4 regions of the Streptomyces sp. NPDC047081 genome follow, and region 2 is predicted to be linked to each of the others. Evidence: riboswitches for the same ligand, from Rfam matches in the RefSeq annotation. Region 2 holds a riboswitch; each other region holds the start of a gene.

Evidence for each region. A riboswitch is a leader RNA that binds a small molecule or an ion and turns the genes downstream of it on or off. The one in region 2 is predicted to bind cyclic di-AMP.
Region 1: linked by a shared signal. The riboswitch ahead of ABZ848_RS30325 (M23 family metallopeptidase) and the one ahead of ABZ848_RS12920 (NlpC/P60 family protein) in region 2 are both predicted to bind cyclic di-AMP.
Region 3: linked by a shared signal. The riboswitch ahead of ABZ848_RS24665 (M23 family metallopeptidase) and the one ahead of ABZ848_RS12920 (NlpC/P60 family protein) in region 2 are both predicted to bind cyclic di-AMP.
Region 4: linked by a shared signal. The riboswitch ahead of ABZ848_RS14160 (transglycosylase SLT domain-containing protein) and the one ahead of ABZ848_RS12920 (NlpC/P60 family protein) in region 2 are both predicted to bind cyclic di-AMP.

Annotation. Positions count from the first base shown of each region.
Region 1 covers NZ_JBEYUY010000018.1:65,485-73,084, forward strand. The annotation lists gene ABZ848_RS30310 (GNAT family N-acetyltransferase) at 1-144, opposite strand, end outside; gene ABZ848_RS30315 (HPr family phosphocarrier protein) at 344-625, shown strand; gene ABZ848_RS30320 (GntR family transcriptional regulator) at 764-1,450, opposite strand; gene ABZ848_RS30325 (M23 family metallopeptidase) at 1,638-2,414, opposite strand; cyclic di-AMP (ydaO/yuaA leader) riboswitch at 2,428-2,589, opposite strand; gene ABZ848_RS30330 (pitrilysin family protein) at 2,782-4,170, opposite strand; gene ABZ848_RS30335 (pitrilysin family protein) at 4,167-5,561, opposite strand; gene ABZ848_RS30340 (DNA topoisomerase IV subunit A) at 5,856-7,600, shown strand, end outside.
Region 2 covers NZ_JBEYUY010000006.1:4,738-12,337, forward strand. The annotation lists gene ABZ848_RS12910 (M23 family metallopeptidase) at 1-278, shown strand, start outside; gene pcrA (DNA helicase PcrA) at 349-2,835, opposite strand; cyclic di-AMP (ydaO/yuaA leader) riboswitch at 3,078-3,248, shown strand; gene ABZ848_RS12920 (NlpC/P60 family protein) at 3,256-4,407, shown strand; gene ABZ848_RS12925 (tellurite resistance/C4-dicarboxylate transporter family protein) at 4,607-5,596, shown strand; gene ABZ848_RS12930 (hypothetical protein) at 5,574-5,927, opposite strand; gene ABZ848_RS12935 (NlpC/P60 family protein) at 6,358-7,431, shown strand; gene ABZ848_RS12940 (response regulator transcription factor) at 7,468-7,600, opposite strand, start outside.
Region 3 covers NZ_JBEYUY010000012.1:267,275-274,874, reverse strand. The annotation lists gene ABZ848_RS24675 (PrsW family intramembrane metalloprotease) at 1-1,127, shown strand, start outside; gene ABZ848_RS24670 (aldo/keto reductase) at 1,243-2,202, opposite strand; gene ABZ848_RS24665 (M23 family metallopeptidase) at 2,278-3,303, opposite strand; cyclic di-AMP (ydaO/yuaA leader) riboswitch at 3,315-3,472, opposite strand; gene ABZ848_RS24660 (PP2C family protein-serine/threonine phosphatase) at 3,676-4,782, opposite strand; tRNA gene ABZ848_RS24655 (tRNA-Met) at 4,914-4,987, shown strand; gene ABZ848_RS24650 (alginate lyase family protein) at 5,065-6,186, opposite strand; gene ABZ848_RS24645 (dihydrofolate reductase family protein) at 6,527-7,600, opposite strand, start outside.
Region 4 covers NZ_JBEYUY010000006.1:256,517-264,116, reverse strand. The annotation lists gene ABZ848_RS14175 (ATP-grasp domain-containing protein) at 1-868, shown strand, start outside; gene ABZ848_RS14170 (FAD-dependent oxidoreductase) at 933-2,135, shown strand; gene ABZ848_RS14165 (HAD family hydrolase) at 2,267-3,082, shown strand; gene ABZ848_RS14160 (transglycosylase SLT domain-containing protein) at 3,105-3,587, opposite strand; cyclic di-AMP (ydaO/yuaA leader) riboswitch at 3,592-3,784, opposite strand; gene ABZ848_RS14155 (CocE/NonD family hydrolase) at 4,041-6,038, opposite strand; gene ABZ848_RS14150 (peptide MFS transporter) at 6,058-7,560, opposite strand.

The DNA.
Region 1 (7,600 bases), on a different contig from region 2:
GTCCGACACCTGCTCGTAGAAGCTGACCAGGCGCTCGGCGTCATCGACGGTGATGGGGCGGACGCGTGCGGTGCCGCCGTCGCGCAGCACCACGTCGGCTTCCCAGTGGGCGGGGTACTCGTGCCGGTCCGACGAGGTCTGCATGGGCCCCAGAGTACGGCTCGCGTCCGACAACGGCGCGAGGCAGTCTGTGGAGAACGACAGCAGAAGAGGGACAGGACGGAAGTCGGGCCGAGGCCGCGGTCCGACGCCCCCGATCCGGACGGGCGAAGGTCCGTTCCGGGCTTGCTTCATGTGTGGGAAACTGGTCTAGACAACCCTGAACACCGAAGGGCAGCATCACATGGCTGAGCGCCGCGTCAACGTCGGCTGGGCCGAGGGCCTCCACGCCCGCCCCGCTTCCATCTTCGTCCGGGCCGCCACGGCCGCAGGTATCCCGGTGACGATCGCCAAGGCCGACGGCAACCCCGTCAACGCGGCCTCCATGCTGGCCGTCCTGGGCCTGGGCGCCCAGGGTGGCGAGGAGATCGTCCTCGCCTCCGACGCCGAGGGTGCGGACGTCGCCCTCGACCGACTGGCCAAGCTGGTCTCCGAGGGTCTCGAGGAACTTCCCGAGACCGTCTGATCAGGGCATCACAGAAGGGCTCGTCCGAATTACCGGGCGAGCCCTTCGCATTTCCTGCACAGAGACCACGGAATTCCACTCGGGGGCAGCATGAATAAACCCCCGGGAATTCTCACTTCTTTGTATACGGCGCCTGTGTTAATGCCGCAGGCTCGGCATGTTTACGGGATGTTGCGAGTTCCTCACACGCTCGGCGCCGGTACCGAACCGCAGCCGGTGCGCCGCGCTGGAGCGCTCGGTGTGGAGGGTGGTGACGGCACGCGCGCGTTCGCTGTCGCCGCGCGCCACGGCGTCGACGATCGCGCCGTGCTCCGCCCAGGACTCCACGGGGTTGGCGGGCGCGTCCACGGCGTACATCCAGGCGATCTTGTGGCGCAGCTGGGTCAGCATCGAGGTCAGGGCGGGGCTGGCGGAGGCCTGGGCGAGCGTCTCGTGGAACCAGCCGCCCAGGGAGCGCAGATCCTCGCTGTTGCCCCTCCTGGCCCGCTCCTGGCCCAGTCTGACCAGGCCGCGCAGGACCTTGAGGTGGGCCTCGGTGCGGCGCTGGGCGGCCCGGGAGGCGCCGAGCGGCTCCAGGAGCATGCGCATCTCCAGCAGGTCGGCGGCCTCCTGCTCGTTCGGTTCGGCCACGCACGCGCCCGCGTGCCGGCGGGTCACCACGAAGCCCTCGGCCTCCAGGGTGCGCAGGGCCTCGCGGACGGGGACGCGCGAGACGCCGTAGCGGCGGGCCAGGAGTTCCTCGGTGAGGCGGCTCCCGCGCTCGTAGACACCGGCGACGATGTCGTCTCTGATCGCCGTGCATACCGAGTGCGCCGGAATACGCATGACCGACCTCCGTCTTAATCCCCGTGAAACGTCGCCGATTGACGTGTGTTCCGTGACTCTATTGCAATCGGCGGGAATTTCCGACGGGGGGCCGGAATCCATGGATATTTTTTGGACAGCAACCGGACGGAAACGGCGAAACCCCGGCTCGTGGAGCCGGGGTTCCGGAAGATCTCGCGGTCCGTCGTCAGACGTTCACGCCGTGCGAGCGCAGGTACGCGACGGGGTCGACGTCCGAGCCGTAGTCGGGGGTCGTACGGGCCTCGAAGTGCAGGTGCGGTCCGGTGACGTTGCCGGTCGCGCCGGAGAGGCCGATCTGCTGGCCCGGGGCGACCTTCTGGCCCACCGAGACACCGATGGACGACAGATGGCCGTACTGGGTGTACATGCCGTCGCTCATCTTGATCACGATGTTGTTGCCGTACGAGCCGCCCCACCCGGCCTCGACGACCGTGCCGGAGCCGACCGCGTGCACGGACGTACCACTGGCCGCGTGGAAGTCGATGCCTGTGTGGCTGCCGGAGGACCACAGAGAGCTGCTGGCCTTGTAGCCCGTGGAGACATAGGAGTTGGCGATCGGCGCCACGAAGGTGTTGAGGCGCTTGCGCTCGGCCTCGCGGGCGGCGCGCTGCTTGGCCTCGCGCTCCGCCTTGGCCTTGGCGACGGCCTTCTTGCGCGCGGCTTCGGCGGCGGCCTTCTTGCGGGCGGCCTCCTCGGCGGCCTGCTTCTGCGCGTCGGCCTGGGCGTCGATCTTGTCGGCTATGGAGTCGCCGATGGCGATGACGGGGTTGAGACCGGTCTGCTCGACGGTGCTCTCGACCGAGTTGTCGGCGGCGAGCGCGGGGGCCGCGAGGGTACCGATGACACCGGTGGTGGCGAGGGCTGCGACGCCGGCCGCCTGGACGGTGGAGCGCTTGAGCTTGCCGGGACGGCGGTGCTTCCCGGTGGCGCACATGAACGCCATGTACTGGCTGGTCCTTTCCTTCCTTCTCGCCTACCGGGTTAGCTGACGGGTTCGGAGCAGGAAGGTCTCCTACGGGCCCCCTCGCCGGAGCGCGGGCGTCCGATTCACCCCAGGGACTGCGTGGGTCCCCGGCTCCCCTGGCTCGCGCCGTACGGGGACTCGGCGATGACTGTCCGGTGCCGCGGATGCGGCGCGGTGCCTGACGGACAGCCCGGACGACGCTAAGCGGGGCGACTTTCAATCCCCAAACGGATCACGGTGTTTGTAGCGCATCCCACAGGGCAGACAGGCAACCTCCGCCCCAATTCGGACATAAGAGGGCCCTGGTGACGCATCAGTCACCAGGGCCCTCCACGCGCGCGTGCCGCTACTCGGCGGACACCACGGTCACTTCGCCGATGCCGAGCGCCTCCACGGGCGCCTTGATCTGCGCCGCGTCGCCGACGAGGACGGTCACCAGGCGGTCCACCGGGAACGCGCTCACGGCCGCCGCGGTGGCCTCCACGGTGCCGGTCGCGGCGAGCTGCCGGTACAGCGTGGCCTGGTAGTCGTCGGGCAGGTGCTGCTCTACCTGGTCGGCCAGCGTGCTCGCGACGGCCGCCGCGGTCTCGTACTTGAGCGGCGCGACTCCGACGAGGTTCTGTACGGCGACGTCCCGCTCCGCGTCGGTGAGGCCGCCCTCGGCGAGGGTGCGCAGCACCTTCCAGAGGTCGTCCAGCGCCGGGCCGGTGTTCGGGGTGTCGACGGAGCCGCTGATGGCGAGCATCGAGGCGCCGGTGCCGTCCGGGGCGGAGCGCAGCACCTGGCCGAACGCCCGCACACCGTAGGTGTAGCCCTTCTCCTCGCGCAGGACGCGGTCCAGGCGGGAGGTGAGGGTGCCGCCGAGGCAGTACGTGCCGAGCACCTGCGCGGGCCACACGCGGTCGTGCCGGTCGGCGCCGACGCGGCCGATGAGCAGCTGGGTCTGGACGGCGCCGGGACGGTCGACGATGAACACGCGGCCGGTGTCGTCGGCGGTGACCGGCGGCACCGGGCGGGGCTCGGCGGTGGAGCCCGTCCAGGTGCCCAGGGTCTCGCCGAGCAGTGCGTCCAGGTCGATGCCGGTGAGGTCGCCGACGACCACGGCGGTGGCGGTGGCGGGCCGGACATGGCGGTCGTAGAAGGCGCGTACGGCCGCCGCGTCGATCTTCTCGACGGTCTCCTCGGTGCCCTGGCGCGGGCGGGACATGCGCGAGGTCGCCGGGAACAGCTGCCGGGAGAGTTCCTTGGCGGCCCGCCGGGAGGGGTTGGCCAGCTCGTGCGGGATCTCGTCGAGGCGGTTGCGGACCAGCCGCTCGACCTCGCTGTCGGCGAACGCGGGCGCCCTGAGGGCGTCGGCGAGCAGGCCGAGCGCCTTGGCCAGGCGGGAGGCCGGCACCTCCAGGCTGAGGCGGACGCCGGGGTGGTCGGCGTGCGCGTCGAGGGTGGCGCCGCAGCGCTCCAGCTCGGCGGCGAAGTCCTCCGCGGAGTGCTTGTCGGTGCCCTCGGAGAAGGCGCGCGCCATGATCGTGGCGACGCCTTCGAAGTCGGCCGGCTCGGCCTCCAGGGGCGCGTCCAGGAGGACCTCGACGGCGACGACCTGCTGGCCGGGGCGGTGGCAGCGCAGGACGGTCAGGCCGTTGCCGAGCGCCCCGCGCGTGGGCGCGGGGAACGCCCACGGCTTGGCCTCGCCCGCCTGGGGCTGCGGGTGGAACTGCATCGTGGCGAGCTCGGTCACTTGGCCGCCTCCTCGTTCTTGTCGCCGGCTTCGACCGTGGCCTCGGCCTCGGGGTCTTCGGGGGGATCCGCGTCCTCGGCGACCTCTCCGGTGACGGGTTCGTAGACGAGCACCGCGCGGTTGTCGGGCCGCAGGCGGGCCTTGGCGACCTCCTGGACCTCCTGCGGCGTCACCTCCAGGACGCGCTGCACCGCGGTCAGGGCGAGCTGCGGGTCGCCGAACAGGACGGCGAACCGGCACAGTTCGTCGGCGCGGCCGGCGACCGTGCCGAGCCGGTCGAGCCACTCGCGCTCCAACTGGGCCTGGGCGCGCTCCATTTCCTCGGCCGTGGGGCCCTCCTCGGCGAACCGGGCGAGCTCCTCGTCGATGGCGGCCTCGATGACTGGCACCTCGACGTCACCGGAGGTCTTCACGTCCAGCCAGCCCAGGGAGGGCGCTCCGGCCAGCCGCAGCAGGCCGAAGCCGGCCGCGACGGCCGTACGGTCGCGCCGCACCAGGCGGTTGTAGAGGCGGGAGGACTCGCCGCCACCGAGGACGGTCAGCGCCAGGTCGGCCGCGTCGCACGCGCGCGTGCCGTCGTGCGGGAGCCGGTAGGCGGCCATCAACGCGCGCGCGGGGACCTCCTCCTCGACGACCTCGCGCAGCTGCTCGCCGATGACCTCGGGCAGCGAGCCGTCGCGGGGCGCGGGCTTGCCGTCGTGCGAGGCGATGGAGCCGAAGTACTTCTCGACCCAGGCGAGGGTCTGCTCCGGGTCGATGTCGCCGACCACCGACAGGACGGCGTTGTTCGGCGCGTAGTACGTGCGGAAGAACGCGCGCGCGTCCTCCAGGGTCGCCGCGTCCAGGTCGGCCATCGAGCCGATCGGGGTGTGGTGGTAGGGGTGGCCCTCCGGGTAGGCGAGGGCGGTGAGCTTCTCGAACGCGGTGCCGTACGGGACGTTGTCGTAGCGCTGCCTGCGTTCGTTCTTCACCACATCCCGCTGGTTCTCCATGGACTCGTCGTCCAGGGCGGCCAGCAGGGAGCCCATGCGGTCGGCCTCCAGCCAGAGGGCGAGCTCCAGCTGGTGGGCGGGCATGGTCTCGAAGTAGTTGGTGCGCTCGAAGCTGGTCGTACCGTTGAGCGAGCCGCCGGCGCCCTGTACCAGCTCGAAGTGGCCGTTGCCCTTGACCTGGCCCGAGCCCTGGAACATCAGGTGCTCGAAGAGGTGAGCAAGGCCGGTACGTCCCTTGACTTCGTGCCGCGAGCCGACGTCGTACCAGAGGCACACCGCCGCGACCGGGGTCAGGTGGTCCTCGGAGAGCACCACGCGCAGCCCATTGGCCAGGCGGTGCTCGGTCGCTGTCAGGCCCCCGGTGCCTGCCTGGTCTGTGGCCGTGTGAGCCATGGGCATGTACGTCCCTTCGCCTCGCGGATGCGGTGGTTGAAACCGCGGTTTTCCTGCCGGTCCTGCCACTGTATGCAAGCGTGCGCACCGTCGGCGAAGTTCCCGCGGGACGTACGCCCACAGCGGATCGCGTAGCCTGCGGGCACGTTGGACAGGAGGGCCCCTCGCCGGGTCCTCGTCCGTGTTGTCAGTGCCGCGGTCCACAATGGTTCGCGTCAGATCCCGTTCACGCTTCAGCAAGTAGTGAGCCGAAGGGGCGCGTCCCGAAGGCGAGCGACCAGAAAAGAGGAGCCGGCAGCGATGGCCCGCCGCAGCACGAAGACCCCGCCGCCCGACGACTCGTTCGAGGAGCGGATCCTCGACATCGACGTCGTCGACGAGATGCAGGGCTCCTTCCTCGAGTACGCGTACTCGGTCATCTACTCCCGCGCCCTGCCCGACGCCCGCGACGGACTCAAGCCGGTGCACCGGCGCATCGTCTACCAGATGAACGAGATGGGCCTGCGCCCCGAGCGCGGCTATGTGAAGTGCGCGCGCGTGGTCGGCGAGGTCATGGGTAAGTTGCACCCCCATGGCGACGCGTCGATCTACGACGCCCTGGTGCGCATGGCCCAGCCCTTCTCGATGCGCGTCCCGCTGGTCGACGGCCACGGCAACTTCGGCTCGCTGGGCAACGACGACCCGCCCGCCGCCATGCGGTACACCGAGTGCCGCCAGGCCCAGGCGACCAGCCTGATGACGGAGTCGATCGACGAGGACACGGTCGACTTCGCGCCCAACTACGACGGCCAGGAGCAGGAGCCGGTCGCCCTCCCGGCCGCCTTCCCGAACCTGCTGGTGAACGGCTCGTCGGGCATCGCGGTCGGCATGGCGACGAACATGCCCCCGCACAACCTCGGCGAGGTCATCGCGGCCGCCCGCCATCTGATCCGCTATCCGAACGCGGATCTGGAAACGCTGATGAAGTACGTCCCCGGCCCCGACCTGCCCACCGGCGGCCGTGTCGTCGGGCTCTCCGGCATCCGGGACGCGTACGAGACGGGCCGCGGCACCTTCAAGATGCGCGCCACGGTCGAGGTCGAGACCGTCACCGCGCGCCGCAAGGGCTTGGTCGTCACCGAGCTGCCCTTCACGGTCGGTCCGGAGAAGGTCATCGCCAAGATCAAGGACCTGGTCGGCTCGAAGAAGATCCAGGGCATCGCCGACGTCAAGGACCTCACCGACCGCCAGCACGGGCTGCGCCTGGTCATCGAGATCAAGAACGGCTTCGTGCCGGAGGCAGTCCTGGAGCAGCTGTACAAGCTGACGCCGATGGAGGAGTCCTTCGGCATCAACAACGTCGCGCTGGTGGACGGCCAGCCGCTCACCCTCGGCCTCAAGGAGCTCCTGGAGGTCTACCTCGACCACCGCTTCGAGGTCGTACGGCGCCGCAGCGAGTTCCGCCGCACCAAGCGTCGCGACCGGCTGCACCTGGTGGAGGGCCTGCTGACCGCCCTCGTCGACATCGACGAGGTCATCCGTCTGATCCGCTCCAGCGAGAACAGCGCGCAGGCCAAGGAGCGCCTGATGGAGCGCTTCTCCCTGTCGGAGATCCAGACCCAGTACATCCTCGACACCCCGCTGCGCCGTCTCACCAAGTACGACCGCATCGAGCTGGAGTCGGAGAAGGAGAAGCTCAACGCGGAGATCGCCGAGCTGACCCGGATCCTGGACTCGGACACCGAGCTGCGCAAGCTGGTCTCCACCGAACTGGCCGCGGTGGCCAAGAAGTTCGGCACCGAGCGGCGTACGGTCCTGCTGGAGGCGTCCGGCGCCCCGGCGGCCGCCGTACCGCTGCAGGTGGCGGACGACCCGTGCCGGGTGCTGCTCTCCTCGACGGGCCTGCTGGCGCGTACGTCGAACGGCGAGCCCTTCCCGGAGGACGCCGACGCCCGGCGCGTGAAGCACGACGTGATCGTCTCGTCGGTACCCGCGACGGCCCGCGGCGAGATCGGCGCCGTGACGTCCTCCGGCCGCCTCCTGCGCATCAACGTCGTCGACCTCCC
Region 2 (7,600 bases):
TGGCCGCGACCGACGGCACCGTCCGCACCGAGTGGAACAGCGCGTACGGCAACATGATGATAGTGACCGCGAAGGACGGCACGGAGACGTGGTACTGCCACCTCTCCAGCTACCGCGTGGCCTCCGGTACGACGGTCAAGGCCGGCGATCCGATCGCGTACTCCGGCAATTCCGGCAACTCGACCGGCCCGCACCTGCACTTCGAGGTGCACCCGGCGGGCGGTTCGGCCATAGACCCGCTGCCGTGGCTGCGCAGCCACGGGCTCAACCCGACGTAGAACCCGCCGACTTCCTTGTGAGCCCCCGCTGTTGCAGCGGGGGCTCAGCGCATTACGGCTTCTCCATCGGTCACAGCTTCTCTACGGGCGCGTACCGCAGCAGCAGCCGCTTCGGCTTGGCGTCGCCGAAGTCGATCGTCGCCTCCGCGTTCCCGCCCGTGCCCTTCACCGCCACGACCGTGCCGAGGCCGAACTGGTCGTGCGTGACCCGGTCGCCGACCGCCAGCGCGACCACCGGCTTGTCGGAGGCGCGACTCGTCGCGAAGCCGGACGCGCCCGAGGCCGAGGAGCGGGAGCGCGAGGAGGACAGCGAGGACGCCACACTCGACGCCGGGCCGGAGGAGACCGGCGCCGTGGCACCCGTGCGCTTCCAGTCGACGTGGTGGGCCGGGATCTCCTCCAGGAAGCGGGAGGGCGGGTTGTACGACGGCTGCCCCCAGGCGCTCCGGAGCGCGGACCGGGTCAGATACAGGCGTTCACGCGCGCGCGTGATGCCGACGTACGCGAGCCGACGCTCCTCCTCCAGCTCCTTGGTCTGGCCGAGGGCGCGCATGTGCGGGAAGACTCCGTCCTCCATGCCGGTCAGGAAGACGACCGGGAACTCGAGGCCCTTGGCGGTGTGCAGGGTCATCAGGGTGATGACTCCGGAGCCGTCCTCGTCCTCGTCGGGGATCTGGTCGGAGTCGGCGACCAGCGCGACCCGCTCCAGGAAGTCGGCGAGCGAGCCGGACTCCTCGCCGTCGCCGGACTCCTGCTCGAACTCCAGGGCCACGGCGGCGAGTTCCTGGAGGTTCTCGATGCGGGTCTCGTCCTGCGGGTCGGTGGAGGCCTGCAACTCGGCCAGATAACCGGTCCGTTCGAGGATCGCCTCCAGGACGGTCGCCGGGCCGGCGCCCGACTCGACGATCGTACGGAGGTCCTCCATCAGCGTGTTGAACCGCTTCACGGCGTTCGTCGACCGCGCGGCCATGCCGTACGCCTCGTCGACGCGGCGCAGCGCCTGCGGGAAGCTGATCTTCTCGCGCTGGGAGAGGGCGTCGATCATCGCCTCCGCGCGGTCGCCGATGCCGCGCTTGGGGACGTTCAGGATCCGGCGCAGCGGCACCGAGTCCTCGGGGTTGGCGAGCACGCGCAGGTAGGCCAGGACGTCCCGGACCTCCTTGCGCTCGTAGAAGCGGACGCCGCCGACGACCTTGTAGGGCAGGCCGACGCGGATGAAGACCTCTTCGAAGACACGGGACTGGGCGTTCGTACGGTAGAAGACGGCGACGTCGCCGGCCTTCGCGTCCCCCGAGTCCGTGAGGCGGTCTATCTCCTCGGCGACGAACTGGGCCTCGTCGTGCTCGGTGTCGGCGACATAGCCGGTGATGCGCGCGCCCGCGCCCGCGTTGGTCCACAGGTTCTTGGGGCGGCGGGACTCGTTGCGCTCGATGACCGCGTTGGCGGCGGAGAGGATCGTCTGCGTGGAGCGGTAGTTCTGCTCCAGGAGGATCGTCGTCGCGTTCGGGTAGTCCTCCTCGAACTGGAGGATGTTGCGGATCGTCGCGCCGCGGAAGGCGTAGATCGACTGGTCGGCGTCACCCACGACACACAGCTCGGCGGGCGGGAGGTCGTACTCGTTCGGCGGGACGTCGACGGGGTGCTCGCTGGTCCCCACCAGCTCGCGCACGAGCGCGTACTGGGCGTGGTTGGTGTCCTGGTACTCGTCGACCATGACGTGGCGGAAGCGGCGGCGGTAGTGCTCGGCGACGTCCGGGAAGGCGCGCAGGAGGTTGACCGTCGTCATGATCAGGTCGTCGAAGTCGAGGGCGTTCGCCTCGCGCAGCCGCGACTGGTACATCGCGTAAGCCTGGGCGAGGGTCTTCTCGAAGCCGTCGGCGGCCTGGGCGGCGAAGTCCTCCTCGTCGATCAGCTCGTTCTTCAGGTTGCTGATCTTGGCGCTGAAGGACTTGGGCGGATACCGCTTGGGGTCGAGGTCCAGGTCGCGGCAGACCAGGGCCATCAGCCGCTTGCTGTCGGCGGCGTCGTAGATCGAGAAGGAGGACGTGAAGCCGAGCTTCTTGCTCTCCCTGCGCAGGATCCGCACGCACGCGCTGTGGAAGGTCATCACCCACATCGCGTTGGCGCGCGGGCCGACGAGCTGCTCGACGCGCTCCTTCATCTCGCCGGCGGCCTTGTTGGTGAAGGTGATCGCGAGGATCTGGCCCGGGTGCACGTTCCGCTCGGCGAGGAGGTGCGCGATGCGGTGCGTGAGCACACGGGTCTTGCCGGAGCCGGCGCCGGCCACGATGAGCAGGGGCGTGCCCGCGTGCACGACGGCGGCGCGCTGGTTCTCGTTCAGCCCGTCCAGCAGCGCGGCGGGGTCGATCACCGGCCGCGGGGCGCCGTCACGGTAGTAAGTGTCCCGGTCCGGCGGCACGTCGAACTTCCCGCCGAACAGATCGTCCGGAACCGGTTCCGGACCGTGATCGTCCTCGGGTGGCGGTGGGGGTTCCTCCTCGTGGCCACGGGGTGCCTTGAGGTCCGCCAGGAAGCTGTCGTCAAAGAGGCTGCTCATCGCTCTCCGAGTCTAGGGCGCCCCACTGACAACCCGCTGCCGCCCCGAGAACATCGCGGGATCCGACGAAGCCGACACGCTCCCGGACCACGCCGTCACAGTACGTGAGCACCCTCGCCCTGCTGACCAAAGGTCACGAAAATGTATCGGGCATATCGAACATCAACCTTCACACGGGCCACACGAGTTGGCTACCGTTCCGAGCAGGCCGAACGACCCCCACCGGCGAACCTCGCCGGGCCGTGCGGCCTCCGCCGAGTCCGGGGCGCCGCCGCGCAGCCGGAGCCGGGGACCCACCGACCTTGGGGTGAATCGGTCCAACTCCCATGGGGGACAAGGACCGTAGGGCAACCCTTCCGAACCACCCGCCCGAACCCGACAGCTAACTCGGTAGGCGGATTATGGAAGGAGTCGCCTCCCTTGGCGTCGCACCGCAAGTCGCGCCCCGCGGGTACGCGCGTAGCCGGCATACGCACCCCCGCTCTCGCCACGGCCGCCCTCACCTCCGTGGCCCTGCTCTCCCAGACGGCCAACGCCGCCCCGTCCGCCGACGGGAACCCCTCCCTCGAAGAGGTCGAGAAGAAGGTCGACGACCTGTACCGCCAGGCCGAGTCGGCGACCGAGAAGTACAACGCGGCGAAGGAGAAGACCTCCAAGCAGCGCAAGCGCGTGGACGGCCTCCTCGACGACGTCGCCAAGCGCGCCCAGAAGCTCAACGAACAGCGGGAGCGGCTCGGTTCCTTCGCCGCCGCCGAGTACCGCACGGGCGCCGCCGCGCCGGACACGGCGACCTTCCTGCTCGCCGACTCCCCGCAGGACTACTTCGACCAGACACAGCTGATGAGCCGGCTGACCTCCCGCCAGAAGAGCGAGGTCGACGACTACTTCAGCGAGCAGTCCGCGACGATGAAGAAGCGCCAGGAGGCCTCCGAGAACCTCCAGTCGCTCACCGAGTCGCAGAACGACCTGCAGACCGCCAAGTCCACCGTCCAGAAGAAGCTCTCCGACGCGCGTGAGCTGCTGTCGAAGCTGACCGCGCAGGAGAAGGCGCGGCTCGCGGAGATCGAGAAGAAGAAGCAGGAGGAGGCCGCCCGCAAGGCCGCGGAGCTGGCGCAGCAGCAGGCGGCCGAGCAGAAGGCCGAGGAGCAGGCGGCCCAGCAGAGCGGTTCGTCCACGTCCGGGAGCGGAAGCACGTCCACGGACTCCTCGTACGCCACCAAGGCCGCGAAGGCCCTCGCCTTCGCCCGCTCGCAGATCGGCAAGCCGTACGTCTGGGGCGCGACCGGCCCCGACTCCTACGACTGCTCAGGCCTCACCCAGGCCGCGTGGAAGGCCGCCGGCGTCTCCCTCCCCCGCACCACCTACGACCAGGTGAACGCCGGCACCACGGTCTCCCTCGCCGACGCCCAGCCCGGCGACCTGATCTTCTTCTACGACGACATCAGCCACGTCGGCATCTACATAGGCAACGGCATGATGATCCACGCCCCCAAGCCCGGCGCGTACGTCCGCGAGGAGTCGATCTACTACGGCGGCGAGTCGATCATCCACAGCGTGGTGCGGCCGGCGTGAGACAGGGGCGCGCCCGACTGGCGTGAGGCTGGGCAGGGGGCGCGCGCCAATGAATGAGCGCGGGCGCGCGAATCAACCTTGCGCGCCCCGCTTCATCACTGCGCGCCCCGCCTCATCACTGCGCGCCCCGCGCCAATTTCCTCGCGCACGCGCGCGTGCCCCGGCCGCAACCCCTGGTGTGCTCCTTAGCATCGGCTGCATGGCTGCCCACTCCGCCGATACGTCCGTTTCGTTCCGTGCCTGGTGGGCGCGGCGTGCGCCGGCGGCCGGGGGTGCTGTGATGGCGACCGGGATCGTGTCGGTCGGGCTACAGCTGACGGGGGACGAGGTGGTGTCGCGGGTCGCGCTGGTGATCGCCTGCGTGGCCTGGCTCGGCCTGGCGGCGGACTTCGTGGCGCGGCTGGCGTGGGATCGCGAGCGGTGGCGGGCCGAGGCCGGGTCGCCCGCCGCGCTCACGGCCGTCGCGGCGACCACCGTCCTCGGGACGCGGTTCTCCGCGCTCGGGTGGCAGACCCTCGCCGAGGCCCTGCTGGCGCTGGCAGTCGTGCTGTGGCCCGTGCTGCTCGTGGACGTCGTACGCCACTGGGGTCGGCGCATGCCGGGCGCGGTGTTCCTGTGTTGCGTGGCCACACAGGGCCTCGCCGTGCTCGCGGCCGCGCTGGCCGGGGCGGAGGCGGTGGCGTGGCTGGCGCACGCCGCGCTCGTACTGTCCGGGCTCGGTCTCGTCCTCTACGGCTTCGCCCTCGCCCGCTTCGACCTGCGGCAGGTCCTCGAAGGCGCCGGCGACCACTGGGTCGCGGGCGGCGCGCTCGCCATCTCGGCGCTGGCCGGGTCCAAGCTGATCGCCGCCGACAGCGCGCGCCTGTATCTGTGGAACGACGACGACCGCGGCGTCCTGCGCGCCGTCACCCTCGCGCTGCTCGTGCTCGACGTCGCCTGGTACGCCGTACTGCTGGTCGCGGAGGCCGCACGGCCCCGGCTGCGTTACGACGTGCGGCGCTGGTCCACCGTCTTCCCGATGGGGATGACCGCGGCGGCGACCCTGTCCATCGCCGCCGTCCTCGACGTCTCCTGGCTCGAAGGCCCGGGTCGGGCGCTGCTGTGGATCGCGGTGGCGGCGTGGCTCGCCGTCGCCGCGGGGGCCGTCGTCGCGGCCCGCGCCGACCTCAGGTCCACAGCACCGCGATGAAGATGTTCGCCGTGGTGAGCGCGCCGACCAGCCCGAACAGGCTCTTGTCGACCTTCTCGTCGTCCCGCTTCACATAGACCAGCCCGAGGATCACGATCAGCAGGGCCAGCTTCACGCCGATCTTGATGTTGTTGACGTGCTGGTCGTCGGCCTGGTTGAGGCCGACCAGGATCGCGCCGGTGACCAGCATCGTCAGCGCGCCGTGCAGCATCGCCGGGACGAAACGGGCCTCGCCGCGGCCCATCGCCTTCATCTGGGTGAGGAAGCCGCCGAGGAGCGAGGCGATGCCGACGATGTGCAGGCCGACGAAGAGATGGATGAGTACGTCCATGAGGCCGGAGCTTAAACAGGGGCGCACGGTGCGTCCGACACCGGCCCCGCCGCGACCCGTCCGGCAGGCGCGATTGGATCTTGCATATATGCGGCCCGTAGCAGCCCGTCACCCGTACGTGTCCCGGAACCCCGACATCGGTCAGCCCACTGCGTGAAGTCGACGGCTCCGGAACGGGATCACGGTCGTTTACAGTCACCCGCCGATCGACCGGCGGCACTTCCGCACATTGCGTTACCAAGCCGACACAGCCGGGTTTAGCGTCCTCCACCAGGTGACCGGCTCCCCACCGCCGCCCGGGCCAGGGGCGGCAGTCGATCACCACCGCCGAGAAGGTCCGGCGGCGGCCCGCTCCCCCTGTGCGGGCCGCCGCCGGACGCGTAAGTCGCCCCGTCCCCCCGGGGGTCGTACGAAAGGACGTGCAGTCCACGTGGCAGCGCATCGCAGGCCCGGTCGGCGTTCGATCGGTGGTCATACGGCCCGTACCGCCTTCACGATCGCGCTGGCGGGCGCGGCGACCGCGACGGCCTTCGACGGGACCGGCGACGCCGCACCCCAGCTGACGCCGGCGCAGGTCAAGGCGAAGGTGGACAAGCTGTACCAGGAGGCGGAGGCCGCCACCGAGAAGTACAACGGCGCGAAGGAGAAGGCGGACGCGGCCGAACGGCGGCTGTCCGGCCTGCGCGACGAGGCCGCGCGCAGGACGGACGGGCTCAACTCGGCGCGGGACGCGCTGGGTTCGATCGCTGCGGCGCAGTACCGCGACGGAGGCATCGACCCGGCGCTCCAACTCGCCCTCTCCGACGACCCCGACCACTACCTCGCCGGCGCCGAGTTCGTCGACCGGGCGAGCACCCGGCAGGCCGCGGCCGTCGCGAGCGTCCGCAAGCAGCTGCGGGAGATCGAGCGGCTGCGCGGCGCCGCGCGCGTGGAGCTGACCTCGCTGAAGTCCCGGCAGGCGGAGCTGAAGCGCGAGAAGAAGACGATCACCGGGAAACTGGACGCGGCCCGCCGGCTGCTCTCCCAGCTGTCGGCCGAGGAGCGCGCCCGCCTGGGCGAGGGCGCGGGCGGGACGGGCCGCGCGTCACGCTCGTCCGCCTCCGGCGCCCGCGTCGGCTTGGAGGCCCCTTCCGGTACGGCGGCCAAGGCGCCCAACTCCCGTGCCGCGGCCGCTGTTTCCTACGCCTACTCCAAGCTCGGCAGCCCCTACGTCTGGGGCGCCACCGGCCCCGACGCCTTCGACTGCTCGGGCCTCGTCCTGGCCGCCTACCGCTCCGCCGGCATCTCCCTCCCCCGCACGACCTACGCCCAGATCGACGCCGGCCACCGCGTCTCCCGCTCCGAACTCCTCCCCGGCGACCTGGTGTTCTTCTACTCCGGCATCAGCCACGTCGGCATCTACATCGGCAACGGCAAGATGATCCACGCCCCGAACCCCTCGGCCCCGGTCCGCATCGCCCCTATCGACGAGATGCCGTTCGCGGGGGCGACGCGGGTCGTGTGAGCGAGCGCCGAGGACCGGCGCCCGATCACCGACCGCTCAGACCAGCCGTCGCGCCGTCGCCCACCGCGTCAGCTCATGCCGGTTCGACAGCTGCAACTTCCGCAGGACCGCCGAGACATGGGACTCGACCGTCTTCACCGAGATGAACAGCTGCTTGGCGATCTCCTTG
Region 3 (7,600 bases), on a different contig from region 2:
TACCGCTGCTCATAGCCGCGTTCCGCTGGCTCGACCGGGTCGCTCCCGGTCCCTGGCGGAACCTGCTGTTCTCCTTCGCCTGGGGGGCCTGCGCGGCGGCGCTGATAGCGATCGTCGCCAACAGTTTCGCGACCAGATGGATAGCTACGGCGACGGCGGATCCGTCCAGCGCGGACACGCTCGGCGCGACGGTCATAGCGCCGATCGTCGAGGAGTCCGCCAAGGCCGCGGCCGTACTGCTCGTGTTCCTGTTCCGCAGACGGGACTTCACCGGGATCGTCGACGGGGTGGTGATAGCCGGGGTCACCGCCACGGGGTTCGCGTTCACCGAGAACATCCTCTACCTCGGCACCGCGTTCGGGACCGACCAGCTCACCGGCGACCGCGGCATCGCCTCCGTCACCGCGGCGACCTTCTTCGTGCGCGTGATCATGTCGCCCTTCGCGCATCCCCTCTTCACCGTCCTCACAGGGATCGGCTTCGGGCTCGCCGCTGCGATGGCCTCCGACCGGCGTCACGTGGGGCGCGTGCTCGTGCCGCTCGCCGGGCTGCTGCTGGCGATGGGCATGCACGCGATCTGGAACGGGTCTTCGTCCTTCGGGGAGTTCGGGTTCTTCGGGGTGTACGCGGCGTTCATGGTGCCGGCGTTCGGGCTGCTGACCTGGCTGGTGATCTGGACGCGGCAGCGGGAGCTGCGGACCGTGCGGGAGGAGCTGCCCGCGTATGCCGTGGCCGGGTGGCTGGCGCCGACGGAGCCGTTCGCGCTGGGGTCGATGCGGGCGCGGCGGCTGGCCCGGGACTATGCCGTGCACCACTTCGGGAAGCCGGCGGGGCGGGCGGTGACGGAGTACGAGGCGTACGCGACGTCGCTGGCGTTTCTGCGGCATCGGGGGCGGCGGGGGCGGGGCGGGGCGGATTTCGCCCTGCGGGAGCGGGAGTTGCTGAACGAGCTGTGGCTGCGGCGGGAGGTGGCTCGGCCGGCGCTGGACTATGCGGCGCGGGTGACTGCGCCGCCTGTGCCGGTGGCTGCGCCGCCTTGGCCGGTGTACGGGGCGTACGGGTACGGCTACGGGTATCCGACGGGGCCGGCGGGGCCGTATCCCTCGTACAACCCGTATCGGTCGTAGGGGTTGCGGAGGGGTCGGCACCGCCGGGGAACGCCGGCGTGGCTGGACGCCGTTGCGGCGGAAAGAAGAAGCCGACGGAGGATCAGGACCGGCAGAAAAAGAGTCCGGTCGATCGTCAGGCCGACGCCTGCGTCAGTCGTGTGAGTTCCGCAGTCGTCAGGGTCAGGTCCGCCACCCCCAGTAGTGCCGGGAGTTGCTCCAGCGTGCGGGCCGATGCGATCGGGGACGCTACTGTCGGCTGGGCTGCCAGCCACGACAGGGCCACCGTCGGGATCGGGACCCCGCGGGTTTCCGCGATTTCGTCCAGGGCCGTCAGGACGCGCTGCCCCCGTTCCGAGTCCGCGTGCTTCGACGCGCCCGCCGCCCTCACGCTGTCCACCTTCGTACCGGGGCGGTACTTGCCCGTCAGGAAGCCCGCCGCCAGCGCGTAGTACGGGACCGCCGCGAGGCCGTACTGCGCGGCGAGGTCCTGGAGGTCGCCCTCGTACGTGTCGCGGGAGACCAGGTTGTAGTGCGGCTGGAGAGCCACGTACTTGGCCAGGCCCTCGCGGTCGGAGAACTCCAGCGACGCCCGCAGCCGCTCCGCCGAGATGTTGGACGCGGCGATGTTGCGCACCTTGCCCGCCCGCACCAGCTCGTCCAGCGCGCCGATGATCTCCTCGACCGGCACCTCGGGCTTGTCGAAGTGGGTGTAGTAGAGGTCGATGTAGTCGGTGCCGAGGCGGCGCAGGGACGCGTCGGCGGCGGCCTTGATGTTGGCCGCGGACAGGCCCTGGTACTCCGGGTGCTGGCTCACCTTGGTCGCGATGACGACGTCGGACCGGTTGCCGCGGGCCTTGACCCACTTGCCGATGATCGTCTCGGACTCGCCGCCCTTGTTGCCGGGCACCCAGGCCGAGTAGCCGTCGGCGGTGTCCACGAAGTTGCCGCCCGCGGCCGCGTACGCGTCCAGGACGGCGAAGGACGTCGCCTCGTCGGCGGTCCAGCCGAAGACGTTGCCGCCGAGGCAGAGCGGGAAGACCTCCAGGTCGGAGGAGCCGAGCTTGCGCAGGGAAGGAGAAGGAGTGGCAGTCATGTTCAGCGTCAACGCCCGCCCTGGAGCCCGGCCTTCCGGGTCACCCGCAAACATCGTGTAAACAACACCGGAGCGTTACGGGTTCAGGCCCTTGCTGCGCAGCCACGTCATCGGGTCGATGCCGTCGGACTGGCCGTTCGGGTGGACCTCCAGGTGCAGGTGCGGCCCGGTCACGTTGCCCGTCGCGCCCACGCGGCCGATGACGTCACCCGTGGCGACCTTCTGCCCGACGCTCACGCTGATCGACGACTGGTGGCAGAACCACAGCTCCGTACCGTCGTCGAGCGTGATGATCGTGCGGTAGCCGTACGACCCCGCCCAGCCGGCCTCCGTGACGGTGCCGGAGTGGATCGCCTTGATGAGCGTGCCCGTCGGGGCGGCGAAGTCGAGGCCCGTGTGGTAGCCGGAGGACCACATGGAGCCGGCCTGTCCGAAGGTGCCGGTGATCGTGTAGGACACGACCGGCAGCTTGTACTGCTTGGCCAGCTCGGCGAGCTTCGCGGCCTCGGCCGCCTTCTCGGCCGCCGCCTCCGCCTTCGCCTTGGCGGCCTTGGCCTTGGCCGCCGCGTCCTGCTCGGCCTTGGCGGCCGCGTCGTCGATCTGCCTGGCGAGCGCCGCCTCGGTGGCGGACTGGGCCTTGCTGTCGACCTGGACCTGCTGCGACTCGGCCTGCGCCATGATCCGGTCGCGCAGCGCCTCGCCCGCGTCCCGGGCGCCCTGCGTGGTGTCCTCGGTGGTCACGCCGACGGAGCTGAGCGCGGTCGCGGAGCCCTTGGGTGCCTCGGAGGAGCCGCCGAACACGGCGCCGACGGAGGGCAGATCGGGCATGGAGATGGAGACCGGCGGCTTCCCGGTGTTGGCGCTGGCCATGCCGCCCGCGCCGACGGCGGCTATGACGCCGACGCCGAGAACCGTGGAGCTGCGGGCGAGTCCCCCGCCGCGCTGCTTGGCGACACGGTGCCGGCCGCGTACCGGAGCGATGGAGTCCGCGGTGGGGTTCCACTCCTCCCACTGGCCCTCTTCGGTGCGGGGGCCGGCGAAGCCGAAAGGCTCGGTGCTCGGCACGAACGGGGCTGCCGGGGCAGGCGGGTTGGACGCCACGTGGGCGTGCTCCTTTCCTTCCTTCTCGCCTACCGGGTTAGCTGACGGGTTCGGAGCAGGAAGGTCTCCTACGCGCGTAAACCTGCCGTGGGTCCACGGCGGTCTCCGCGCGATTCACCCCAGGGTGGTGGTTCCCCGGTTCCCTTGCGGGATTCGGCGCGTGCGCACGGAGCCGCCTCTTGTGACGGCTGGGACGACCGCGCTGCGTTATCGAACGTTAATAGACCCGGGGGGTCGTTTCCAAGCTGTTCGGCTTGATCATTAACGAATCCTGGCTGGACGTAGGGCCCATGGACGGCGAAAAACGGGCGAGTTGACCCGCCCTCAGGATCTTCACAGGCATTGACGGTATGTCAGTTGTTATGCAGAGAGTCACGGCCTGCGTACGGCGAGCAGCGCCATGTCGTCCGTGGTGCCGTCCCCGGTGTGCCGGCGCACCCCGCGCGCGAGGGTGTCGAGCAGTACGCCGGGTTCGCGGAAGACCCGGCCGGCGAGCCGGGCCGCGGGGTCGTAGAACTCGCCCTGTCCGTCGCGCGCCTCGGACAGCCCGTCCGTGTAAAGCAGCAGGGTGGCTCCGCCGGGGAACTTCGTCTCCTCGGCGCGGTCGGGCCAGGCGCCCAGCTCGCCCATGCCGAGCGGCAGCGCGGGCTCGCTCGGGTGCAGGGTGCGTACGGTGCCGTCGGGGCACAGGAGCAGCGGGGGCGGGTGGCCACGGTTGACGATCCGCAACACCCCGTCGTCGTGCGGGAGTTCGGCGAGTACGGCGGTGGTGAACCCCTCGAAGGCGTCGAGCCCGGCGCGCCGGGTGCCCTCGCGGGCCAGCGCCCGCTCCAGCCGCCCCGCGACCGCCTCCAGGGTCGCCTCCTGCTCGGCCGCCTCCCGGAAGGCCCCGATGACGACGGCGACGGCGGCCACCGCGCCCATCCCCTTGCCCCGCACATCGCCGACGACGAGCCGGACGCCGTACGGGGTGTCCTGCACCGCGTACAGATCGCCGCCGATGAACGCGTCGGCCTGCGCCGCCTCGTAGCGTGCCGCGATGTCGAACCCGGCGATGCGCTCGGCGGGTTCGGGCAGTACGGCGCGCTGGGCGGCCTCGGCGATCTCGCGGGTGGAGGCGAGCCGCGCGTCGCCGCGGGCCACGACCCGGTTGATGCCGGCCGCGAGCAGGGCGACCGTGGCCACGGTGACGGCCTCGGTGAGCGTGTCGGCGTCGGGCCCCCAGCCGAAGCGGACGTGGACCCCGTAGGTGGCGAGGGTGGCGATGGCACCGGTGACCGCGGTGGCGGCGAGTGAGAGGACGGGCGCTGCGACGAGCGGGGCGGCCGTGAAGAAGGGGGCGGCGGTGAAGTCCTTCGGGGTGAGGCTGTCGTACAGGATCCCCCCGGCGATCAGCAGCACGGGCAGCACACGCAGGAAGGCGACGGCGTCCCGGGACAGCCGTCCGCCGGCGCTCGCGTACGGCCGCTCATGATCCACAAGTCCAGGCTTCCTGGAGCGGGGCCGGGCGGCGAGTGGTGTGGGCCGACCGAATGACGCAGGTGAGGAGGGGCGGAAGTAAACCGTGGTGCTGAGCGTCCCGCGGATGGCGTATGCTGGTGACACACCGACGCGGGGTGGAGCAGCTCGGTAGCTCGCTGGGCTCATAACCCAGAGGTCGCAGGTTCAAATCCTGTCCCCGCTACTCAAGGCTCAGGGCCGGAATCCAGTCACTGGATTCCGGCCCTGAGTGTTTTCCCCAAGTGGCTTCCCTGAGTGTCTTCACGCTCCGGGGTTGTTCGCGTGGGTCAGGGTCTCCCAGGAGACGAAGAGGTCGTCGGTGCCGGCCGGGCGGGTCTCCTCGGCGAGCTTGTGGGCGTAGGGGACCTTCATGTCGAGACGGTTCTCCAGGTGGTTGAGGGCCACCTCCAGGTCGGGGCCCATGTTCCGGTCGACCTTGCCGCCGCACAGCCAGGCCGGCGGGTTCTCCCCCATCTGGTAGCGGGCGTGGAAGTCGAGCGCGGCCTTCAGCCGGTCCTTGACCTCGCCGTACAGGTCGACGCCCTGGTGCCAGGCGGTCTCGGCGATGTGGGCGGTGGCGGCGAGGGAGTAGCCGACGTGCTTGAAGTTGCGGCAGGTCTCCTGGGCGAGGCCGTCCTTGAAGCGGGTCTGCTTGAACCAGTACGTCGTCAGCTTCTGCGGGGTGTTCACCGTGGAGCCGGCCGGGGTGAGCGGCACCTGGCCGTCCTTCTCCAGGTAGAAGTAGGCGGGCACGCGGTTGCGGAACCGCTTGAGGGCCGCGTCGAAGGCCTTGTGGTCGTTGTTGAAGACCGCGATGCCGATCGCCGCGTCGGTCATCGCGAGGTCCCAGTTGCCGTTGTAGTCGGGGAGGTTCTGGGTGACCTGGGGCTGGTAGGCGGTGCGCAGCATGCGCTCGAACCGCGCGACCCGGTCCGCCGGCCACCCGGCCCCCGGCGCGTACCGCACGATCTCCGCGGCCCGCGCCCAGGTGGACCCGGCCCACGCGGTCTGCAAGCCCGCGTCCTCCTCCGTGTGCCGCCTGATCTTCGCCGACCAGGCGTCCATGATCTCGCGGGCCTTGAGGGCGTGCTGCTGCTTGCCGGTGACGCTGTAGAGCAGGGCCTGGGTGTAGGCGGCGATGGCGTCCTGCCGCTCCTCGACACACCCGTGCGCGGGCCGGGCGCCCCAGGGGCAGTCGACGTGCTCGTACGGCTCCGGCGTGTACTTGTACGACCCGTACTTGCTGTCCCGCATGCCCAGATAGGCCTTCAGCCACGGCTGCTTCCCGGCCTTCACGTTCTTGCGTACGACGTCCAGCTGGGCCTTGTCGACGAGCACGCCGGGGTGGGTGAAGGAGGCGTCGGGGGGCAGCGCGCGGGCCATGGTGCGGGAGCCGACGTCGGTGGCGCCGCAGGATGCGACGGCCGCGGTGAGCAGGGGCACGAGCAGAAGTGCGGCCACTCGTCCGGGAAATGGCCTCATGGGTGCTGGCCTCATGGGTGTTACCTCCGCATATGTCCACGCCGGGTCACGATGAGCGTGACCCTTCCGGGGCGGGGGCGCAGGCTGGGTTGGGCCGATTGGACTGTGCGGGTGGGTGGGGGCGCGGGCGTGAGTGCTGGGGGCTGCGCCCCCAGACCCCGCTTCGGCCCTTAAGGGGCCTCGTCCTCAAACGCCGGACGGGCTGAAGGGCACGGACCCGGCGCCGAGAAGTGGGAGCCGCTCAGCCCAGCAGGTGGCGGTTCGGTGCCTTCGCGCGCTCCTCGTACTCCGGGAGTACGACCACCCCGACGCCCTCCGCCGCCAGCAGCCCGCTCCCGTCCGCCGCCGTCACGAACGTGTCCGGCTCGCGCCAGGACGTGACCACCCGGCGTACCCCCGCGTCGAGGATCAGCCGGGCGCACGGCTTGGGGCGGGAGGCTCGGTGGGCGCAGGGTTCCAGGCTGCTGTAGACCGTCGCGCCGGGCAGGCGTGGGTCGGTGGGGTCGAGCTTGGCCAGGGCCGCCTCCTCGGCGTGGACCACGGGGTCGTCGTCCTCGCGGGAGTGGCCGCGGGCCAGTTCCGTGCCGTCGGCGGCGACGATCACCGCGCCGACGCTGAAGGCGGTCCGGGAGGGCGGGCACAGGGCCGCGAGGTCGCAGGCGAGGGAGAGCCAGTGGTGGTCGGCGGCGGCGGGGAGGGCGCCCGTGCCGGGGGCCGTGGGCTCGTAGCGCATCAGGACCACGTCCTCGATCCGCCGGGTTTCGAGGAGGCGCAGGCGGCCTTCCTGGTAGCCGCCCGGGCCGAACAGGCGGGGGGCGTCCGGGTCGCCGACGAACAGCGGGGCCAGGACCAGTTGGAGTTCGTCGGCCAGGCCCTGCTGGAGGAGTTGGGTGTGGATCGTGCCGCCGCCCTCGACCATGAGGCGCCGTACTCCTCGTACCTCGTGAAGGTGCTCCAGGAGGCGGCGCCAGTCGAGGTCCGGGCCGAGGGGGACCACGTCGGCCGCCAGGCCCGCGGCACGGGACCGCTCCGCGCCCTTGTCCGTCGTATAGACGACCTTGTCGCCGCCCGTGTGCCAGAACTTCGCCGTGGGGTCGAGGTCCCCGGAGCCGCTGACCGTGACCTTGAGGGGGTACTCGGACTGTCCGGCGGCCACGCGGGCGGCGCGGCGCTCGGGTGAGTTCACCAGGAGCCGCGGGTTGTCGGCGCGGATGGTGCCGGCGCCGACGAGGATGGCGTCGACGGAGGCCCGTACCTCGTCGACGCGGTCGAAGTCGGCCGGGGACGAGAGCAGCAGGCGCTCGGGGCCGGTGTC
Region 4 (7,600 bases), 250 kb from region 2:
CAAGCAGGGCCTGCACGAACTGTGCGTGGAACACGGCATCCCGAGCCCGACGGCCGCCTTCCCGCAGTCGTACGACGACATCGTGGCCTTCGCCGAGAAGGCCCGCTTCCCGGTCGTGGCGAAGAACCGCGAGGCCTTCCTGCGCCGAAAGCAGCCCGCGGTGAACGGCACGACGCGGATCGCCACCCGCGAGGGCCTGCTCGACCTGGCCCGCGACTGGGGCGAGCGGCCCGGAGTGATCCTCCAGGAGTACCTGCCGAGGGAGGACGCCGAGGACTGGATCGTGCACGCCTACTTCGACCAGGACTCGACCCCGCTCGCGATGTTCACCGGCGTGAAGGTGCGCTCTTGGCCGCCGCACGCCGGAATGACCGCGAACGCGTACGTCGTCGACAATCCGGAACTCGCGGACCTCGCCGCGCGTTTCATCAAACAGATCGGCTTCACCGGAATCATCGACCTCGACCTGCGCTTCGACCGGCGCGACGGACAGTACAAGCTCCTCGACTTCAACCCGCGCATGGGCGCCCAGTTCCGCCTCTTCGAGAACGAGTCGGCGGTGGACGTCGTACGCGCCATGCATCTGGACCTGACCGGCCGCTCCGTCCCGGAGGGGGAACAGCGGGCCGGCCACCGGTACATCGTGGAGAACATCGACCTGCCCGCCCTGCTCGCCTACCGCCGCAGCGGCTATACGACGCCGCACGCCCCGGCGCGCGCGAGCGGGACGGAGCTGGCCTGGCTCGCGGGTGACGACCCGCTGCCGTTCCTCACGATGCTCGCGCGCTTCGTGCGACCGGGCGCGAAGCACCTGTATCAGCTGTGGCGCACCAACCGCCGCGGCAGCACCACCGGTTCGGGAGGCTGAGCCAGCACGCACAGCCGTCCGGGCCGGCACGAAGTGACGAAGTGACGTCCTGGGGAGGGACTTCGTGATCCGACCGGTTGCAGTCATCGGCGCCGGGCCCTTCGGCCTGTCGACCGCCGCCCATCTCCGAGCCCGCGGCATACCCGTCCGCGTCTTCGGCGAGCCCATGGTCAGCTGGCGCGACCACATGCCCGCCGGCATGCTCCTGAAGTCGACCCCGGCCGCCTCCAACCTGGACGCGCCGCAGCAGGGTCACAACCTCGTCGACTACTGCGACGCCGCCGGCATCAAGCGGCTGGTCACCGACGAGGACATCATCCCGGTCGAGACCTTCATCGCGTACGGCGAGTGGTTCCAGCAGAAGCTGGTGCCCGAGCTGGAGCGGGTCCGGGTGGTCTCGGTGGACCGGAACAAGGCGGGCGGCTTCGAACTGAAGCTGGACTCGGGGGAGTTGTTCACCGCCCGCGCGGTCGTCGTCGCCACCGGCCTGTCCGGCCTGGCCCATCTGCCGGCCGAACTCGCCACGGCCGCGGCGGACGGACCCACCCCCACGGGCCCGGTCTCCCACAGCTCCCAGCACCACGACCTCACGCGCTACTCCGGCAAGGACCTGATCGTGGTCGGCGCCGGCCAGTCCGCGCTGGAGACGGCGGCGCTCGCGGCGGAGGCGGGCGCCCAGGTGCGGGTGGTCTCCCGCGGCCGCGGCCGGGTCGCCTTCGGCGCACCGCCCTGGAAGCAGCCGAAGCTGCGCCCCGAGTCACCCTTCGGCCGCGCCTGGTCCCTGTGGGCCCTGAGCTACTACCCGCACCCGTACCGCTACCTGCCCGCCGAGACCCGCCACTACCTGGTCCGCCGCGTCCTCGGCCCGCTCGGCGCCTGGTGGCTGCGCGACCGTTTCGAGGGCAAGGTGCAGGTCAGCGAGGTCGAGCGGATCGTCCGCACGGACGCGGACGGCGGCAGCCCCACGCTCACGGTCCGCAGCCACGCCGGCCGCACGGAGACCCTCTCCGCGGACCACGTCATCGCCGCCACCGGCTACCGCGTCGACATAGCGGCGATGGACTTCCTCGGCCACGAGCTGCGCACCGGCCTCGCCGTGAGCCGCGGCACGCCCAAGCTCGGCGCCGGTTACGTCTCCTCGGTCCCCGGCCTGTACTTCACCGGCCTGCCGTCCGCGTCCTCGTACGGCCCGGTGATGCGGTTCGTGTGCGGCACGGAGTTCGCCTCGCCGAGGCTGGCCAAGCACCTGGTGGCCGCTCACGCCTGACGACGGCATACGCCACCGCCCGCCCCGAAGAGCAGACACAGGTACGGGAGTTGACTGAGATACGCAGGTGAACAAGGCGGTCGGCCGGTTCGCGATGAGTCCGTTGGGCGTCCTGTCCGTATTCTCTGATCATGGCCGCACCCACCGCATATGCACTCGTCGCCACCGACCTGGACGGCACGCTGCTCAGAGGCGACGACACGCTGTCCGACCGGTCCCTCGCCGCCCTCGCGCGGGTGGCGGAGGCCGGTGCCCGGCACCTCGTCGTGACGGGCCGGCCGGCCCCCAGAGTGCGGCCGCTCCTCGACGACCTCGGCAGCAGCGGGCTCGCGGTGTGCGGGCAGGGCGCGCAGGTGTACGACGCCGGCGCGGACCGTCTGCTGTGGTCGGTCACCCTGGACCGGGAGCTGGCCGAGACCGCGCTCGGCAAGATCGAGGCCGAGGTGGGCCAGGTGTACGCGGCCGTCGACCAGGACGGCGTCGACGGGCTCACGCTCATCGAGCCCGGCTATCTGATGCCGCACCCGACCCTGCCGGCGGTCCGGGTCAGCCGCCGCGACGACCTGTGGTGCGAGCCCATCAGCAAGGTGCTGCTGCGCCATCCCGACCTGTCCGACGACGAGTTGGCCTCGACCGCGCGCGCGGTGGTCGGTTCCCTCGCCACCGTCACCATGTCGGGGCCTGGGACCGTCGAACTCCAGCCATGCGGCATCACCAAGGCGACCGGCCTGGCGCTCGCCGCCGAACACCTGGGCCTGGGCCCGCACCAGACGATCGCCTTCGGGGACATGCCCAACGACATCCCGATGTTCGACTGGGCCGCGCACGGCGTCGCGATGGCCAACGCCCATCCCGAACTCAAGTCGGTGGCCGACGAGATCACCCTGTCGAACGAGGACGACGGCATCGCCGTCGTCCTCGAAAGACTGTTCCCGCAGGCCCGGTAGCGACGGGGCCCGGTGGCGCCTCCTAGTAGGCGCCCCACACGTTGTCGATGGAGCCGTACCGCTGGGCCGCGTAGTTGCAGGCGGCGGTGATGTTGGCGACCGGGTCGTACGGGTCGTACGAGGTGCCCGAGACGTGGTACGCGGCGAAGGTCGGGTCGATGACCTGGAGCAGGCCCTTCGACGGGGTGCCCGCGAGCGCGTTGGAGTCCCAGTTGTTGATGGCGTACGGGTTGCCGGAGGACTCGCGGATCACGTTGCGGTAGATGCCGTTGTACGTGCCGGGGATGCCGTGCTGCGCCATGACCTGGAGGGAGGCGCGGATCCAGCCGTCGAGGTTGTTGGCGTACCCCAGCGAGGTGGCGGTCACGGTCGTGGTGGTGGCCGCGGAGGCGCTGGTCGCGCCGATGACCGGGAGGGCGAGGACGGTGGCGCCGAGGCTCACGACGGCGAGCTTGCGGGCGAGACGGGAGCCTCTGGAGCGGCGGTGCTGAGCGGCAGCAGACATGACGGGTTCCTCTCCGTCGCCTGCGAGGTGAGCTGTCGGGTTCGGGCGGGAGATGCCCGGCCGCGCCGCCGCAAGGCGACACGACTTCACCCCAAAGCCGGTCCGGAATGTCCGAAGACGCCCCGGCCCGGCGACTTACCTGGGTCCCCCGCTCCTGCCCGTACGTTCTCGGTGGATGGCTCGGGCGGTGGCAGGATTCGGCGTCCGCCCGACAGGCCGGGAACGTATGCGAGAGCACATGTCCGGAACAAGTGCCGGATTCACAGAACACCCCTATTGACCTTGCTCTGAGTCATATGAGGCACTTGATCCTTTGCGGCTGCCAAGCCTCAACTGGCATACCGGAAAAGGCGGATCGGCCGAAATGCGGCGGAATGCGGATCATGGTCCGGCGTGAGCCAACTCACTGCAATCCACAAGAGTCGCAAATCGGGCAATGCCCTCAACTCACCGTCAACCGGCCGTCCGTGGAATCCGCTTCTCCCAGGTCCGGTGGAAGACGACCTCGCCGCCCTCCGCGCAAACAACCTCATTGGAGGTCAAAAAGGACTCCGCGTCACAGGTGATCTCGGAGCGCGTACGGATCGTCGTCTCCCAGGGCAGATCCGGGCGGTGCAGCCGGATCGACCAGTCGGAACGGGTACGGGCCGACAGCGGATCGCCCTCCTGGATCGTGTACGTCTCCAGCGCGTCCTCGGTGAACTCCAGACCGTCCGGGTACACGCGCGTGCCGCCGTACCGCGGGTCGACCTCCAGCCGCCACTCACCCCTGGCGACGTCCCGCACGACCAGCCGCTCGGGCCGCGGTTCGTCCAGCGTGACGGGGTGGTTGACGCCGAGCGGCTCGTACTGCTCCGGCTCCTCGAAGGCGATCGCCGGTTCCTCCGACGCACGCGCGCGTGCGGGCAGTTCCAGCGAGCTGCCCGCCGGGTCCAGCGTGAACCCGGCCGCCGACTCCGGCTGCGGCCAGATCCACGGCCAGTACGCGGAGGACACGGCGACACGGAGCCGGTGCCCGGGCGGGAAGGCGTGCCCGATGCCGTTCAGCTCGAACTCGACGTCCTCGGTGGCGCCGGGTGTCCAGGGGACGTCCTTTTCCCGCCCGTGCCGCGCGGAGAGGTTCAGCGCGCCGCGCGTGACGAGGGTCGAGGAGCCGTCCGGCGCGACGTCGCACAGGCGGGCGACGACCTGTCCACGTGGCGCCTGGGAGGTCAGCCGCAGCCGGACCCTGGGCCGCCCCAGCACCCAGGTCTCCTCGGCGACCTCGAAGTCGAAGCAGGCCGAGCGGGCGTCCTCGTCGCGCTGGTCGGGCGGGAGGTCGGCGTCGTTGCCGAAGGGGAAGAAGCGGCCGGCGTCGAGGCCGGTGTGCTGGGGGGAGCGGACCGGCACGGGGTCGCCCCGAAGGCCGTACGAGATCGTCGTGACGTTCGGCGAGGGCCAGGCGGGCTCGCCGACCCAGCGGCCGGGGAGGGTGTCGTAGACCGTGACCGGAGGGTGCGGGTCGCTGACGTACGCCCTCAGGAGCGGCTCGCGCATCACACCCGTGTCGGCGCCCTTGAGGTGCTGGTCCCACCACCGCAGCGTCTCCTGGAGGAACCCGATCGCGGGCCCCGGCGGCAGCCCCCGGTCCGGGTACTGGTGCGACCACGGCCCGATCAGTCCCCGTACCCGATCGGCCGGGAGGTGTTCCACCAGCCGCAGCACCGTGTCCCGGTACGGGTCGTGCCAGCCGCCCACCGCGAGGACCGCGGCCTCGATGGCGCCGTAGTCCTCGCAGACGCTGCCGTGCCGCCAGTATTCGTCCCTGGTCTGGTGTTCGAGCCAGGTGTGGATGAACGGGTCGACCGTCTCCAGGCGCTTGAGCCACATGTCCCGCCAGACCGGGCCGACGTACAGCGGGTCGGGCGGGCGGGAGACGAAGGCGAGCATGGTCGCCGCCCACGCGTGCATGTCGACGGCGAGGACGGAACCTCCCATGTAGTGCACGTCGTTGTCATAGCGATCGTCCGTGGAGCACACCGTGACGATCGCCTTGAGCGGCTCGGGCGCGAGGGCCGCGATCTGGAGGGAGTTGAAGCCGCCCCAGGAGATGCCGAACATGCCGACTTTCCCATTGCACCAGGGCTGCTCCGCAAGCCAGTTGACGACGGCGACCCCGTCGGCCAGCTCGGTCGCCGAGTACTCGTCGCCCGGCATGCCCTCGCTGTTGCCGTGCCCGCGGATGTCGACGCGGACGGAGGCGTAGCCGTGGCCGGCGTACCAGGGGTGGCGCTGGTGGTCGCGGGGCGCGGTCCAGTCGGTCAGGCGGTACGGGAGGTACTCCAGGAGCGCCGGTACGGGTTCGTCGGTCAGCGGGCGCCACACGCGCGCGTACAGCAGCGTCTGGTCCGGGAGGGGGATCCAGAGGTCCTCGTGGGTCGTGTCGTGGGGGAGGGACGTACGGATGTGCATGAGCGGGACCCCGTTGGCTTCAGTGGACCGGGTGCATCGTGCGGCGCAGCCAGGGCGCCGCGGCCATGACCGCGAGGCCCGCGGCCACCGCGATCGCGCCGTTGACGCCGAAGTAGGCGGGCTTGGAGACGTCGTCGTAGAGCTTCACGGTCTGGGCCTGGATGCCGTTGGCGAGGGCCAGGGACAGGAACCAGAGGGACATGGTCTGGCTGGAGAAGGCGGCCGGGGCGAGTTTGGTCGTGGCCGACATGCCGGAGGTCTCCAGCAGGATGTCGCCGAGGCCCAGCAGGAAGTACGAGCCCACGATCCACCAGGCCGACATCAGGTAGTCGTCGTTCGCGTGCCCCGAGGTCGGCAGCACCATCAGCAGGAAGGACAGCCCGCCGAGTACGACGCCGATCGCGATCTTGTTGGAGGCGTGCGGCTGGCGCCTGCCCATGCGCACCCACAGGGCGGCGACCACGGGCGCGAGGCCGACCTCGAAGGCGCCCAGCGCGGAGGCGTACCAGCTGGCGGGGAAGTCGAAGCCGAGGATGGTCGACTCGGCGTTCGAGGCGGCCAGCAGCATCATCGTCGAGTAGGCCTGGAAGAGGATGAAGTTGAAGACCGTGGAGGCGAGGAAGAGCACGATGTACGGCCGCAGCCGGCCGCGTTCCTCGGGGGTGACGCGGGGGCTCGCGAACATCACCGCGAAGTAGACCACCGGGGCGATCACGGAGATCAGGGTGAGCAGGTCGACGAAGCGGCCCATGGTCAGCCAGCCGGCGGCGGCCAGAAGGGCGGCGAGCACGGCCACGGCGGCCACACCGGCCACGATCAGGCGGATCGCCCGGCGCATGGCGTCCGGGGCGAGCGCGAACTCCGCGGTGTGCTTGCGCCCGGCCAGGTGACGGCGGCCCGCGACGTACTGGACCAGCCCGAACGTCATGCCGATCGCGGCCGCCGAGAATCCCCAGTGCCAGCCCTTGTGGTCGCCGAGCCAGCCGGTGATCAGCGGGCCCGCGAAGGCGCCGATGTTGATCGCCATGTAGTACAGCGCGAAGCCCGCGTCCCGGCGCTCGTCGTCGGTCCGGTACAGCTTGCCGACCATGGTGGCGACGTTGGGCTTGAGCAGCCCCGTGCCCGCGCTGATGAGCCCGAGGCCCACCCAGGTCATCGCCTGGGTCGGCACGGCCATCGCGTAGTGGCCGCAGGCGATCAGGATGCCGCCCCACAGGACCGCGCGGTACGAGCCGAGGATGCGGTCGGCGAGCCAGCCGCCGGCGACGGAGACCAGGTAGACGAGGGTGCCGTAGGCCGCGGAGACGGAGGCGGCGGTGCCGGCCGCCATGCCCATGCCGCCGTGGGCGACGGTGTCGGCAAAGTAGAGCACCAGGATGGCCTGCATGCCCAGGAACGAGAAGCGTTCCCAGACCTCCAGGCCCGAGAGGGTGAGCAGACCCCTGGGCTGGCCGAAGAAGGCGTGATCGTCCTCGGGGGGCGGCTGGTTTCCGGGCTCGACGTCGACTTCGGTTCGGGACACGGGCGGCGGCTTCCCTCCAGGTGGAGCAAGTGGACAGCTC